2 regions of the Streptosporangium sp. NPDC053982 genome follow, and region 1 is predicted to be linked to the other one. Evidence: predicted binding sites of a transcription regulator. Region 1 holds the regulator's gene; the other holds the start of a gene.
What was found. The regulator LexA, encoded in region 1, represses DNA repair genes until DNA is damaged. The targets are predictions, from matches to a motif close to TCGAACANNTGTTCGA.

Region 1 (7,524 bases):
GGGGGGGGGGGCGGCCCCCCCCCCCCCCCCCCCCCCCCCCCCCCACCCCCCCCCCCCCCCCGGGGGGGGGGGGGCCCCCGGCCCGCCCCCGGCCCCCCCCGCCCCCCTGACTCCGCGAGGAGGTGCCGCGATCAGCTGCAGCCGCTGGTGGAGCCGCAGCCCTCGCAGACGTAGCAGCTGCCGGCCGGGCGCATCTTGGTGCCGCAGGTCATGCAGAGCGGCGCGTCGGCGGTGCGGCCCTGGTGGGACTCCAGGGAACCGCCGCGCTCCGGCCGGGCCTCGGCCGCGGGGACGTCCGCGGCGTCGGCGGCGCCGGTGCCCTCCCCGGGCCTGGCCTGCTCGATCGGCGCCGAGGTGGCCAGCTCGGCGATGACCTCGGCGGTGTGCAGCGCGGCCGGGTCCTCGCCGCGCTGCTGGGCGGCCCGCTCGGAGGCGGAGAAGATGCCCAGGGCCGCCCGCTCGTCATAGGGCAGGTGGTCCAGCGCCAGGCGGCGGAAGATGTAGTCCATCACCGAGGCGGCCATGCGGATGTCCGGGTCGTCGGTCATGCCCGCCGGGTCGAACCGCATGTTGACGAACTTGCTGACGTAGGTCTCCAGCGGCACGCCGTACTGCAGGCCGATGGAGATGGCGACCGAGAAGGCGTCCATGACGCCGGCGAGGGTCGAGCCCTGCTTGGACATCTTCAGGAAGACCTCGCCGAGACCGTCGTCGGGGTAGGACGAGGCGGTCATGTAGCCCTTGGCTCCGCCCACGGTGAAGCGGGTGGTGGTGCTGGGGCGCTGGTTCGGCATCCGGCGGCGGGTCGGACGGCCCACCTCCACGATCTGGACCTGCGGCTGCGCGGTCGGCTCGGCGGCCTGCCCGGCCGTCTTGTCCTCGGCCTTCTTCCCCCCGGCCGACAGCGGCTGGCCGACCTTGCAGTTGTCGCGGTAGACCGCCAGGGCCTTGAGGCCGAGCTTCCAGCCGGCCATGTAGACCTGCTCGATGTCCTCGATCGTGGCCGACTCGGGCAGGTTGACCGTCTTGGAGATGGCGCCGGACAGGAACGGCTGGACGGCGGCCATCATGCGCACGTGGCCCATGGGGGCGATCGCCCGCTCGCCCATGGCGCAGTCGAACACCTCGTAGTGTTCGAGCCGCAGGCCGGGGGCGTCCACGACGTGGCCGTTGGCGGCGATGTACTCGACGATCGCCTCGACCTGCTCCTCCTGGTAACCCAGACGGCGCAGGGCCCGCGGGATCGTCTGGTTGACGATCTGCATGGAGCCGCCGCCGACGAGCTTCTTGAACTTCACCAGGGCGAGGTCGGGCTCGATGCCGGTGGTGTCGCAGTCCATCATCAGGCCGATGGTGCCGGTGGGCGCCAGCAGCGACGCCTGGGCGTTGCGGTAGCCGTTCTTCTCCCCCAGCTTCAGGCAGTCGGCCCACTGACGGGTCGCCTCGGCGTGGAGGGCCTTGTCCATGGCGTCCAGCGTGCGCAGGTCGTCGTTGGCCGCGGCGTGCTTGCGCATGACGCGCTTGTGGGCCTCGGTGTTGCGGGCGTAGCCGTCGTACGGTCCCACGACCCCGGCCAGCTCGGCGCTGCGGCGGTAGGAGACGCCGGTCATCAGCGAGGTGATGGCGCCGGCGATGGCCCGGCCGCCGTCGGAGTCGTAGGCGTGGCCGGTGGCCATGAGCAGCGCGCCGAGGTTGGCGTAGCCGATGCCGAGCTGACGGTAGGCGCGGGTGGTCTCGGCGATCTTCTCGGTCGGGAAGTCGGCGAACGTGATGGAGACGTCCATCGCGGTGATGACCAGCTCGGTCACCTTCACGAAGCTCGCGACGTCGAAGGTCTCGTCGTCCTTGAGGAACTTCAGCAGGTTGATGCTGGCGAGGTTGCAGGAGGAGTTGTCCAGGTGGAGGTACTCCGAGCACGGGTTGCTGGCGGTGATGCGGCCCGTCTCGGGGCTGGTGTGCCAGTCGTTGATCGTGTCGTCGTACTGGACGCCCGGGTCGGCGCACTCCCAGGCGGCCTTGGCCATCTTGCGGAACAGGTCGCGGGCGTCGATCGTCTCGATGACCTCGCCGGTGAGACGGGCGCGCAGGCCGAACCGGTCGCCGTCCTCCACCGCGCGCATGAACTCGTCGGAGACGCGCACGGAGTTGTTGGCGTTCTGGTACTGGACGGAGACGATGTCCTTGCCGCCCAGGTCCATGTCGAACCCGGCGTCGCGCAGCGCGCGGACCTTGTCCTCCTCGCGCGCCTTGGTCTCGATGAACTCCTCGACGTCGGGGTGGTCGACGTCCAGGACGACCATCTTGGCCGCGCGGCGGGTCGCGCCGCCGGACTTGATGGTGCCCGCGGAGGCGTCCGCACCGCGCATGAAGGAGACCGGGCCGCTGGCCGTACCACCGCTGGAGAGCAGTTCCTTGGAGGAGCGGATCCGCGAGAGGTTCACGCCGGAGCCCGAACCGCCCTTGAAGATCACGCCCTCTTCCTTGTACCAGTCGAGGATCGACTCCATGGTGTCGTCGACGGCGAGGATGAAGCAGGCGCTCACCTGCTGCGGCGAGGCGGTGCCCACGTTGAACCACACCGGCGAGTTGAAGCTGAACACCTGGTTGACCAGGGCGTGCTTGAGCTCGTGGTCGAAGATCTCGGCGTCCTCGTCGGTGGCGAAGTAGCCGTTCTCCACCGCGGTCCTGGTGTAGACGCCCACCACGCGGTCGATCAGCTGCTTGAGGCTCCACTCGCGCTGCGGGGTGCCGACCGCGCCACGGAAGTACTTGGTGGTCACGATGTTGGCGGCGTTGACCGACCAGGACTCGGGGAACTCCACGCCCCGCTGCTCGAAGTTGATCGAGCCGTCCCGCCAGTTGGTCATGACGACGTCACGGCGTTCCCAGGACACCTCGTCGTAGGGATGCACTCCGGGGGTGGTGAAGATGCGCTTCATCTTCAGCCCCTTGCGCAGCCGCCTGCCCCCGCCCGCGGCCGTACCGCTGACCGTCTCCGTCATGACTTCCCCCTTCCGGGGCCCCGCCTTTTCGCGGAACCCACGAGTCGGACCACATCAACGCGCCGCTCTGGCCCCCGGCGCCCGGGGTTCGGATTCAGTTTCGGTCCTGCTTGGCGGAGCGTTCCGCGCGCAACTGCTCGATCTCGGCCTCGAAGTCGGCCAGGGTCTCGAAGCCGCGGTAGACGGAGGCGAACCGGAGGTACGCCACCTCGTCCAGCTCGCGCAGCGGGCCCAGGATCGCCAGCCCCACCTCGGGGGCGGCGATCTCGGCCGCTCCCGTCGCGCGGATGCTCTCCTCCACCCGCTGGCCCAGCTGGGCGAGGGAGTCCTCGCTCACCGGACGCCCCTGGCACGCCCGCCGCACCCCGGCGATCACCTTGTCCCGGAAGAACGGCTCGGTGACCCCGCTGCGCTTGCTGACCATGAGCAGGACGGTCTCCTGCGTGGTGAACCTGCGGCCGCATTCGGGGCACGTGCGCCTGCGGCGGATGGCGCCGCCGTCGTCGGTGGACCGGCTGTCGATGACCCGCGTGTCCGGGTGACGACAGAACGGACAGTGCACGCGGGTCGCCTCCTTGGCCTGCAGGTGGCCCGCGCCCTGTGTTTCGCCTCGTGTTTCCCGCAAACCCCATGGCAGGGGCGCGCGCGCACGTCTTCCAGGGGTCGAAATGCGGTAACGAAAACACAATCTATGGTGAAGTTCACCGGTGGAGCCACTAGATGTTGTGGTCCAACGGTAGGAGGGTCCGACCATGAACGCAAGTCAGCCGGGCCCCGCGCGCCGAAGTCGCTGATCAGCGCGCCGACCCGGCGTGTCGCCCCCTCCTGCCCCGGCAGTCACGGCGGTAACACCCCCTATGCCCCTTTCGCCCCCACGCCCCACGAAGCCACCGCACCCTGAGGCCGCACCCTGAGGCCGCACCCTGAGGCCGCACCCTGAGGCCGCCGCGTCCCGGCGGCCGGGACGCCGGCCGCCGGGACGCGCGGTCACCCTCCGGGACGCGCCGTCACGATGATCACGGCGCCGCCTGCCGGGGCCCGGCGTCGCGGGCCGGGACCGACGAGGAGTCGGCGCACCCCGGATAGCCGACCCCGAGGGTCGCGTCGATGCGGGGACCGAGCCACAGCGCCCCCAGGGTGACGAGCGTGAGGACCGCCAGCACGACGGCCCTGCCCCGCCTGGTGAGCCGGACCGGCGCACCAGGGTATCGGACGTTCCCCGGCGGCCCGGGCCTACGGCCGGGCCGCCGCCGGGATCGTGGCGCCGCCATCTCCGCCGCGGTCGCCTTCATATTGACCACCCCCTCCGACCTGGTCGAACACACGTCGAGGAAAGATCGGCGAATCGAACACGATGTCGATCGAACTCCCGTACGATGTTGTACACCACGCCGTCGGTCATTTCGAGGAAGACTCGAACAGTTGTTTGAACATGATCTTCGACGGCGGTACGGTCGCTGTGGGCGACACGGGCAATGCAGACCGGGAGGCAAGGAGATCGCATGAGCGAGCACGACGAGAACGGTTCGGCCGTCAACGACCTGGCGGTGCGCAGACGTGACTCCCTCGGCCTCACCCCCAGGCAGCGGAAGATCCTTGAGGTGATCCGCGACTCGGTGCAGCAGCGCGGCTACCCGCCGTCCATGCGGGAGATCGGCGAGGCGGTGCAGCTCACCAGCACCTCCAGCGTGTCGCACCAGCTGACGGCGTTGCAGCGCAAGGGCTATCTGCGCCGCGACCCGCACCGTCCCCGCGCGCTCGAGGTACGCCTCCCCGGCGAGCCGGTGCTGTGGGTGGACCCGGACGCCGCCCAGGAGGGCGTCAGCCGCCCCACCGCGGCCTATGTCCCGCTCGTCGGCCGGATCGCCGCGGGCGGCCCGATCCTCGCCGAGGAGAGCGTCGAGGACGTCTTCGCGCTGCCCAAGCAGCTCGTCGGAGAGGGCACGCTCTTCCTGCTCCAGGTGGCCGGCGACTCGATGATCGAGGCCGCCATCGCCGACGGCGACTGGGTCGTCGTCCGCCAGCAGCCCGTGGCCGACAACGGCGACGTGGTCGCCGCGATGATCGACGGCGAGGCCACGGTGAAGACCTTCAAGCGCAAGGGCGGCCATGTCTGGCTGGTCCCGCACAACCCGAACTACGACCCGATCCCCGGCGACGAGGCGACCGTCCTGGGCAAGGTCGTCGCGGTGCTGCGCAAGCTTTAGACCCTTCCCTGGAGGAGCGGGCCCCGGTCTCCACCGGGGCCCGCTCCTTTTCACGGGCCCATCGGCCTCCGCGTCCTGTTCTTCCTCCCGCCGCCCCACGCGCCGTCACCGGATGCCGGAACGGCGGGCGCCGCCGTCCTCGCCACCGCCGTCCTCGGCACCGCCGTCCTCGGCACCGCCCTCACCGCACCCCGCCGCGCTGCGCGAGATGGCGGAGATACTCCACGCGATCGAGCGGGTTGCCGTCCGACCGCGCGCGGTGGGGAGGCGGGCCGGTGACCGGCCGGTCACCGGCCGGCCCCGACCACCAGATCCCCTCGCCCCGCGACAGGCCGGGAAGCCGGCGCTTCACCTCCCGCACCCTGCGCGCGGGGATGTCCCCCTTCAGCGACCACGTCTCCGGTCCCCCGGCGGAGGCCGCCGTCTCCGCCCCGTGCTCGGCGAGCAGTGCGGTGACCGCGCTCAGCGTGTCGGCGGGGATCTCCAGTTCGAAGGCGTGACACGGCTCGTGGACGCGGGTCCCGGCGGCGGCCAGCGCCCGCATCAGGACGAGCGGAGTGAGGTGCCGGAAATCCCCGGCCGTGCTGAGCGGAGGCGCGAAGCCCGTCCGGGTCAGGGTGACGACGCAGTCGATCACCGCCCAGCCGTGCATCCCCTGCCGGAGGGTGTCGCGGACGGCCTCCTCGATCGCCCGGTGGAAGGGACGCGGGAGCGATCCGAGCTCCACCTCCCGCCGGAAGGCGAGCCCCGATCCGGTCACGCCCGGCTCGACGCGCAGCCCGACGGTCGCGTAGAAGTCGTTGCGCCCGTGACGGCTGATCTCCTCGACGGCCTCCCCCGTCCCCGTCGGCCGCTCCAGGTACACCGTACGGCTCGGCTCGAAGACGGCCTCGACCCCGAAGTCGCGCAGGAGCATCGCCGCGATCACCTCCTTCTGGACCTCCCCGTACAGCAGCACCGAGGTCTCCCCCTCGGGGGTGACGTGCGTGTGGATGAGCGGATCCTGCTGGGCCAGGCTCAGCAGCGCGGCGTGCAGCCGCGCCTCCTGACCGGGCCGTGCCGGCCGGACGACGGTCTCCAGACCGGGCGGGGCGAAGCGCGGCCGCCGGGCGAGCCCGTACGCGGAACCGATCTGGTCTCCGACCCGCACCCCGGAGAGTCCCCATACCTTGGCGATGTCCCCCGCCGTCAGCCGGTGCGGTCCCTGCTCCGCGGAACCGACGACGCGCAGGACGGTGACCTGGCCGGGATGCTCGCTGACGCCACCGTCCGGTTCTCCGCGGTGGAGGGTGACGCGTTGCCGGGCGCGCAGCTCACCGGCGTGCATCCGCACGTAGGCGATCTTCTCCCCCGCGCCTCCGCGCTCGATGGCGAAGACGGTGCCGCGTGCACCGGTCCCTCCGGCGTCGCAGCCGGGCGGCAGCAGACGGGCGATCCCGTCGATCAGCGTCCCGACGCCCTGACCGGCCAGGGCCGAACCGAAGAAGACCGGGTGGAGCAGGCCTGCGGCGACCTGGGCGCGTATCTTCACCCCCAGCTCATCGGGCGTCGGAGGCGGGCCGTCGACGAGGGCCGCGAGCAGCGCGTCGTCGTTCTCGGCGAGGACCTCCGCCACCCGGGCGCGGAAACCGGGCTCGTCCAGGGAGTTCGGCGTGACGCGGACGGCGGGGGTTCCCGCCCGCCGGACGGAGCTCATCGGAACGACGTGCGGCGCCAGTCTTCGCCGGATGTCCGCCGTCGTCCCGTCGGGACGGGCGCCGGATCTGTCGACCTTGTTGACGAAGATCAGGGTTGGCAGGCGCATCTCCCGCAGCGTCCTCATCAGGACGCGGGTCTGTGCCTGCACGCCCTCCACGGCGGACAGGACGAGGACCGCGCCGTCGAGCACGCGCAGGGCCCGCTCGACCTCGGCGATGAAGTCGGAGTGACCGGGGGTGTCGATCAGGTTGATCCGCAGGTCGCCGACGCCGAAGGAGGCGACCCCGGAACGGATGGTGATGCCGCGCTGCCGTTCGATGTCACCGGTGTCGGTCTGGGTGCTGCCGCCGTCGACGCTGCCGAGACGGTCGATGACTCCGGTGTCGAACAGCAGGCGCTCGGTGAGGCTGGTCTTACCCGCGTCGACGTGCGCGAGGATACCGATGTTGATGGTGGGCACAGGCGGTCGAAGTCCTCGGGAGCTCTGGTCCTACAGGGCACTGTGAGATTCCGAAGACGCGCCGCATGCCGTGCTCCCTGTGATCGTCCGTCCTGTCGCCGCCATCCTGTCACCGATCCACCCGATCTTCGAGGCGATATCCGGGCGGGCCGGATCG
Region 2 (7,524 bases), on a different contig from region 1:
CCGTTGGCCGCCGCCGCCGCGACCGGCTGGCGGGCGCCCTTGACGGGGGCGGTCCCGGTGCCGCGGCTCGCGACCCGGCGGGCGATCGCCTGGTAGCGCGGCTCGCGCTCCTTCAGCGTCACCAGCAGCGGCGTCGCCACGCACAGCGAGGAGTAGGTACCGACGATCATGCCGACGAACAGGGCCAGCGACAGGTCCTTCAGCGTGCCCGCGCCGAACAGCGTGGTGCCGATGAACAGGATCGCCGCGACCGGCAGGATCGCCACCAGGGTGGTGTTCAGCGACCGGATCAGCGTGTGGTTCAGCGCGTTGTTGGCCGCCTCGGTGTAGGTCATCTTGGAGGTCGTGCCGAGCTTGGCGGTGACCTCCTTGATCATGTCGAAGACGACGACCGCGTCGTACAGCGAGTATCCGAGGATGGTCAGGAAGCCCAGCAGGGTCGCCGGGGTGACCTCGAAGCCGGACCAGGCGTACACGCCGGCGGTGATGACAAGGTCGTGGAAGAGCGCCACGATGGCCGACAGCGCCATCTTCCACTCGAAGGCCACCGTCAGGTACAGGATGATCGCCAGCATGAAGACGATCAGGCCGATGACGGCCTTGTTGGCCACCTGGCCGCCCCACGAGCCGCCGATGACCTGGACGGTGACGTCGTTCTGCCCCAGGCCGTAGTCGTCCGCCGCGGCCTTTTGGGTCTTGGTGACCTCCTGGGCCGGCAGGCTCTCGGTGGTGACCCTCCAGCCGTTGTTGGTCTCCTGGACGATGACCTGGTGCGCCCCGGCGTCCTCGAAGGTGCCGCGCACCTGCTCGATGGTCGCCGAGGGGGCCTTGAAGGAGAAGACCGAGCCGCCCTTGAACTCCACGCCGAGGTTCAGGCCGTTGACGATCAGGCCGACGATGGAGATGGCCAGGAGGAGGGCCGACAGGCCGTACCAGAGCTTTCTGCGGCCGACGAAGTCGACGTTGACCTCGCCGCGGTACAGCCGGCGCGCGATGCCGGACATCAGGCCTCCTGCGGAACGGTCGGGGCGGCGGGGCTCTGGCTCATGCGCTCGGCGTCGAGGCCGGAGAGCTTGTGGCCCTTGGCGAAGAACTTCCTCCTGGCGAGGAGCGCGACGAACGGCTTGGTGAACATGAACACCACCACGATGTCGATGAGCGTGGTCAGGCCCATCGCGAACGCGAAGCCGGCCACACCGCCGACGGCCAGGAAGTACAGCACCACGGCGGCGATGAACATGACCGCGTCGGCGATCAGGATCGTGCGCCGGGCTCGGGCCCACGCGACCTCGACGGCGGCCCGCAGCGAGCGGCGGCCCTCCTTCATCTCGTCGCGGATGCGTTCGAAGTAGACGATGAACGAGTCCGCAGTGATGCCGATCGAGACGATGAGGCCGATGATGTGCGGCAGCGACAGGCGGAAGCCCGCGGTGGCGCCGAGGACGACCACCGACTCGTAGGTCAGGATCGTGGCGACCACGAGGCTCAGCACCGAGACGATGCCCAGGCCGCGGTAGTAGAGCAGCGAGTAGACCAGCACGAGCCCGAGGCCGATCGCGCCGGCGATCAGGCCGCCGCGCAGCTGGTCGGCGCCCAGGGTCGAGGAGACCTCCTCGATGGAGTCCGTCTTGAACTTCAGCGGCAGCGCGCCGTACTTGAGCTGGTTGGCCAGCTCGTCGGCGGTCACCTGGGTGAAGTTGCCGGAGATCTGGGCCCGGCCGCCGGTGATGGGCTCCTGGATGACCGGCGCGGAGATCACCACGCCGTCCAGCACCATCGCGACCTGGTTGCGCGGCGGCTGGGAGTTGAAGGCGGTGGTGGTGACCTTCGACCACTGCTGCGGGCCCTGGCCCTTGAAGGAGAGCTGGACGAGCCACTCGCCGGTGGTCTGGTCGACGCCGGAGGTGGCCTTGTCGATCGAGGTGCCGGTGACGGCGGCCTTGTCGAGGATGTACTTGGCCGAGCCGTCCTGGCTGCAGCCGACGTACTGCTGGTCCGGCGCGTCCTGGGCGCCCTGGCCCTTGTCCTTGGCGCAGTCGAGCGTCTTGAACCGTTCGAGGGCCTTGGGGTCGACGCCGGTGGTGTCGACGCCGGCCAGCGGGTCGTTCGCCGCGGGCGGGGTCGCGCTGGGGCTCGGGGTGGCGGACGGGGCCGCGGCGTTCCTGGCCGCCCGGCGCGCGGCCCGGTCGGCGGCCTTGTCGCCGTCCTCGGCCTTGTCCGCGTTCTTCGCCTTGTCACCGTCGCGCGCGGCCTTCTTCGCCCCCGCCTCGGCGGAGGGGGTCGCCGACGGGTCCGGAGCGGTCAGCGCCGACGACAGGGCCCGGCCGGTGGGCGAGGCGCTCGGGCTGGACTGGGCGGTGCTCGTCGGGGCCGGCGTCGAGCCCGTGCCACCGTCGGTGGCCTTGCCGTCCGACGGGGCGGTGGACGGCGTCGGCGCCTGGGTGGGCATCTGCCCCGGGGGCGCGGGCGAGCCCTCCCCCACCGCCAGCACCTGGCGGAAACGCAGCTCCGCGGTGGTGCCGACCAGCTTGACGACTTCCTCCTGGCCGGCTCCGGGGACGGAGATGACGATGTTGTCACCGGACTTGACGACCTCGGCGTCGGAGATGCCGTTGCCGTTCACCCGGTCACGGATGATGTTCACGGCCAGGTCGAGGCTCTCCTGGGAGGGAGCCCCGCCGTTGGGCGTGACGGGCGTCAGCGTCACCGTGGTGCCGCCTGCGAGGTCGAGGCCATACTCGGGGGTGAACGCCTTGTTGAGGGCCATCACCCCGCCCATGGCGAGAATGAGTGCCAGAAGTGCCAGGAGCATGCGCCCCGGCTTGCTCTGGCCGCTGGTCGGTCGGGCCACTGGTCGTCAGTTCTTTCGGCTATAGGGGATGGATGGCGAGCCTGCTCACTTCTGCTGCGAGTCCTGGTTGTCGCTCTTCGGCTGAACGGTCTCCACCTCATTGTCCTCCACGACGCCCGCGGACTCGACGTCATCGGAGGCGGTGTCGTCGACCGGGGTCAGGACGCGGCCGATCGCGGCCTTGACCCACCGGGTCTCGACGCCGGGGGCGACCTCCAGGATCACGTCGTCGGCGTCGATGGCCGTGACGGTCGCGAACAGGCCGGTCGTCGTCATGACGCGGGCTCCCGGGGCCAGGGAGTTCTGCATCTGGGCCTGCTCCTGCTGCCGCTTGCGCTGCGGCCGGATGAGCAGGAAGTAGAACACCACGACCATCAACGCGATCATGATGAGGCTTGAGTAACCGCTGCTGCCGCCCATGGGGCCGCTCCTTACGCTCAGAAATGACCGGCGTGGCGCCGGACGTCGTATAACGGGCACGCCGCTCAGCACGTCAGCCTACACAGCCAGCCAAGCCACGGAGTTTAGGCGAGCTGTTAGGAGCGCGGCAACGAACCCACGAACGGGCTCCGAAGGAAGTTCCCATTTCGATATCGTTGTCATCGATCTGTGATTGACCCCGCGGAGTTTCCCTCTGCAATCCCAACGTCACATCGAGCCCGGGTCATCCCCGAGATCAGCGGACGCCGGCGGGGCGCCGAAGGCGTCCGGCGGCGGGACGAGCCCCAGGTGGAGCCATGCCGCGGCGGTCGCCACCCGGCCGCGGGGGGTGCGGGCCAGCAGCCCCTGGCGCACCAGGAACGGCTCGGCCACCACCTCGACCGTCTCGGGCTCCTCGCCGACCGCGACCGCGAGGGTGGACAGGCCGACCGGGCCGCCGCCGAACTTGCCCAGCAGCGCGGTGAGGACCGCCCGGTCGAGCCGGTCGAGCCCCTCGGCGTCGACCTCGTAGAGGTTCAGCGCCGCCGCGGCGACGTCGCGGGTGACGACGCCGTCGGACCGCACCTCCGCGAAGTCGCGGACCCGGCGCAGCAGGCGGTTGGCGATGCGGGGCGTGCCGCGGGAGCGCCCGGCGATCTCGCGGGCGGCGTCGCCGGGCAGCTCCAGGCCGAGCAGCGCCGCCGAGCGGTGCAGCACCAGCTCCAGCTCACCGGCGTCGTAGAAGTCCATGTGGGCGACGAACCCGAACCGGTCGCGCAGCGGCGCGGGCAGCAGGCCGGCCCGGGTGGTGGCGCCGACCAGGGTGAACGGGGCGACCTCCAGCGGGATCGCGGTGGCCCCGGGCCCCTTGCCCACCACGATGTCCACCCGGAAGTCCTCCATCGCGAGGTAGAGCATCTCCTCGGCGGGGCGGGCCATCCGGTGGATCTCGTCGATGAACAGCACCTCGCCCTCCGACAATGTGGAGAGGATGGCCGCGAGGTCACCGGCCCGCTCCAGCGCCGGCCCGGAGGTGATCCGGATGGGGGCCGACAGCTCGGTGGCGATGATCATGGCGAGGGTGGTCTTTCCGAGACCGGGGCCGCCGCTCATCAGCACGTGGTCGGGCGGCCGGTTGCGCCGCAGCGCGCTCTGCAGCACCAGCGACAGCTGCTCGCGCACCCGCGCCTGGCCGATGAACTCCTCCAGCCGCTTGGGCCGCAGCGCGGCCTCGACCAGCCGCTCGTCGCCCTCGGCGTCGGCCGAGACGAGTTCCCGCTCGAAGCTCACGGCGTCTCCCCCCTCACCGCACGCTCAGCACGCGCAGCGCGGCCTTGAGCAGCGCCGCCACCTGGGGCGCGCGGCCCTGGGCCGTCTCGGCGTCGGCCTGGGGCGCGACGAGCGCGACGGCCTCGTCGGCGTCCTTGGCCGAGTATCCCAGCCCGACCAGGCCGGAGTGGACCTGCTCGCGCCAGGCGGGGACGGCCGGGCCGCCGTTGAGGGCGGCGCTGACGGCCTCCTCGGGTGTGCCGAGCTTGTCCTTGAGGTCGACGATGATCCGCTGGGCGCCCTTGGGGCCCACCCCGGGGACCCGGGTCAGCGCCTTGACGTCGGCGGCGGCCACGGCCATCCGCAGCGCGTTGGGCGTGTGCACGGCGAGCATCGCCAGCGCGACCTTCGGGCCGACCCCGCTGGCCGCCTGGAGCAGCTCGAAGATCCTCCGCTCGTCGTCGTCGGCGAAGCCGTACAGCGTGAGGGACTCCTCGCGCACCACCAGCGAGGTGGCCAGCCGGGCCTCCTCCCCCACGCGCAGCGCCGCCAGTGTGCCGGGCGTGCAGTGCACCAGCACGCCGACGCCGCCGACCTCGACCACCGCTCCGTCGGGGGCGATCGCGGCCACCCGTCCTCGCACCGAGGCGATCACTTCGTCGTTCCTCTCGAGTATCCGGCGGGCCTGCCCCGCCCGCGGAAGTACGCGGCGGCGGTGACCCCGCCGCCCGCGCCGGTGGCCCGCGCGGCCGCCTCGGCCAGTCTGTTCTGGGCGCCGCCCCGCCAGACGTGGCAGATGGCCAGGGCGAGCGCGTCGGCGGCGTCGGCGGGCTTGGGCATGGCGTCGAGCCGCAGCAGCCTGGTCACCATGGTGCCGACCTGGCGTTTGTCGGCCGTGCCGCTGCCGGTGATCGCGGCCTTGACCTCCGACGGGGTGTGCAGCGCCACCGGCAGCCCACGGCGGGAGGCGCACAGGATCGCCACCGCCGACGCCTGGGCGGTGCCCATGACGGTGCGCAGGTTGTGCTGGGCGAAGACGCGCTCCACGGCCACGGCGTCCGGCTCGATCTCGTCGAGCCAGCGCTCGATGCCGGCCTCGATCGCCACCAGCCGGGCGCCGATCTCGTCGTCGGCGGGGGTGCGCACCACCCCGACCTTGACCAGGCGGAGCGGCGCCCCGGGGCGCCCCTCGACCGCTCCGAGCCCGCACCGGGTCAGCCCCGGATCGACCCCCATCACCCGCAGTTCGGGCAACCGCACCGGCACGCCTTCCGCTCGCCGAACACCTGTTCGGTGCCCGACTCTACCGTCTGCGGACAGGGCGCGCACGGCCATCGAACCGCCCTCGCCGCCGTCACCGTCCCACCCTGTCCCGTGGCCGGCGCGCTCAGAACGAGTCGGTCATGTACGGCCGGGCGTGGAAGGCCGCGTCGAGGGCGTCGTCGGCGTCCGCCGGCCCGGTGAGGAGGCCCGCGCGGCGCAGGGTGGCGGCCGGCACGCCCGCGAACAGCGCGGAGAGGCCCCCGGCGGTGAGGGCGGGGGCCGTCCCCGGGATGGTCCCGGCGGGCTGGGCCGTACCGGAGCCGCCGGAGACCGCCAGATGCCAGGGCCCGGAGGAGGCGGGCCGCTCGGGGTCGTCGACGTGGACCACGACGTCGAGGGTGACGCCCGCCGGGAACCCGCGCCCGGCGACGGCCGCCGCCGGGTCCACCACGCGGAACATCCAGCGGCTCTGCGCGACCTCGTCGTTCGCCCGCTCGCCGAGCAGCCAGAACACCGGGTCGTCGGGGGCGACGACCGCGCGGACCTTCTTGGCGACGGAGGACGAGGAGCCGACCAGCGCCCACAGCGCCCTGGCCGTGGCCTCCGAGCCGGCGACCAGGCCGGTGACCGCGATGTCGGGGCCGTCCCAGCCGTAGGCCACGAAGCCGTCCTCGGCCAGGTAGACGAAGTCGCGGGTGCTCTCCAGCCACCGGCGCACGTCCGCCTCGCTCCGGCGGACCGGCCCGGAGGCGCGGGTGGCGGCGTGGACGCGCCCGATGACCTCGCCCAGCGCGCGGGCGTCCCCGGGGCCGGTACGGCGGAGCGGGACGTCGCCGGTCGTGCGGATCGAGCGCAGCCCCTCGGTGGGCAGCACGGCCCGGTGCAGGGCTCCGGCGTGCTCCCAGCCGAGCGAGCGGTAGATGCGGGTGGTGGCGGGGTACAGTGCCGAGACCGGCAGCCTCAGCGCGGCGCAGCGGTCCAGGGCGGCCCGCATGATCATCCGTCCGACGCCGCGGCCCCGGTCCTCGGGGGCGACGGTGACCGAGGCGATGCCGCCCATGGGCAGCGGCCTGCCGTGCCACCACTGGGTGAAGTCCTCGATGCGGGTCGTGGCGACGAGGCGGGCGCCGTCGAAGGCGCCGAGGTATCTGCCCTCCTCCACGGCGGGCAGGACGCCGCGCCGCCAGGGCTCCGCCTCGCCCTCCGGGACGGGCCCGAAGGCCCGGACACGGTTGTCCAGCGCCGCGTCGAGATCGCCGGCGGTCAGCTCACGTATTTCCACGGTCCCCCAACCTAGGCCGTGCGCTCCGGGGAGCGCTCATCGGCCCCGTCCGGCTCCTGGTGGCCGCGCAGGCGGTCCAGGCGCGTCATCACCGGGGTCGCCGTGACGCCGTGCAGCACCAGGGAGGCCAGCACGGTGAAGGCCACCACCGCCCACAGCTCCTCCGCGGGCACGCCGAAGTCGGCCTGGCCGAGGGCGTAGGCGAGGTAGAACAGCGAGCCGATGCCCCGGATGCCGAAGAAGGCCATCACGCCGCGCTCGCGCGGCCCCGGCCGGCCGCCGAGCGTGGCGAGCCACCCGGTCAGCGGGCGGATCACCAGCAGCAGGAGCAGGCCGACCGCCGCGCCCCGCCAGGTGAGCGCGGCCAGGCCGCCGGTGGCCACGAACCCGCCGAGCAGCAGGATCAGCCAGGCGGTGAACAGCCGCTCGATCTGCTCGA

Region 2: a site for LexA is predicted at 5,819-5,834, ahead of ruvC (crossover junction endodeoxyribonuclease RuvC). Genes of this name have one in related genera too.

What each region holds. Positions count from the first base shown of each region.
Region 1 is NZ_JBVJKQ010000026.1:57,542-65,065, forward strand. It holds gene ACZ6W9_RS35190 (vitamin B12-dependent ribonucleotide reductase) at 132-3,002, opposite strand; gene nrdR (transcriptional regulator NrdR) at 3,097-3,564, opposite strand; gene ACZ6W9_RS35200 (hypothetical protein) at 4,019-4,165, opposite strand; gene lexA (transcriptional repressor LexA) at 4,505-5,209, shown strand; gene otr(A) (tetracycline resistance ribosomal protection protein Otr(A)) at 5,391-7,367, opposite strand.
Region 2 is NZ_JBVJKQ010000004.1:404,295-411,818, reverse strand. It holds gene secF (protein translocase subunit SecF) at 1-1,004, opposite strand, end outside; gene secD (protein translocase subunit SecD) at 1,004-2,812, opposite strand; gene yajC (preprotein translocase subunit YajC) at 2,897-3,271, opposite strand; gene ruvB (Holliday junction branch migration DNA helicase RuvB) at 3,500-4,561, opposite strand; gene ruvA (Holliday junction branch migration protein RuvA) at 4,575-5,195, opposite strand; gene ruvC (crossover junction endodeoxyribonuclease RuvC) at 5,192-5,785, opposite strand; gene ACZ6W9_RS09300 (GNAT family N-acetyltransferase) at 5,928-7,085, opposite strand; gene ACZ6W9_RS09295 (cation:proton antiporter) at 7,097-7,524, opposite strand, start outside.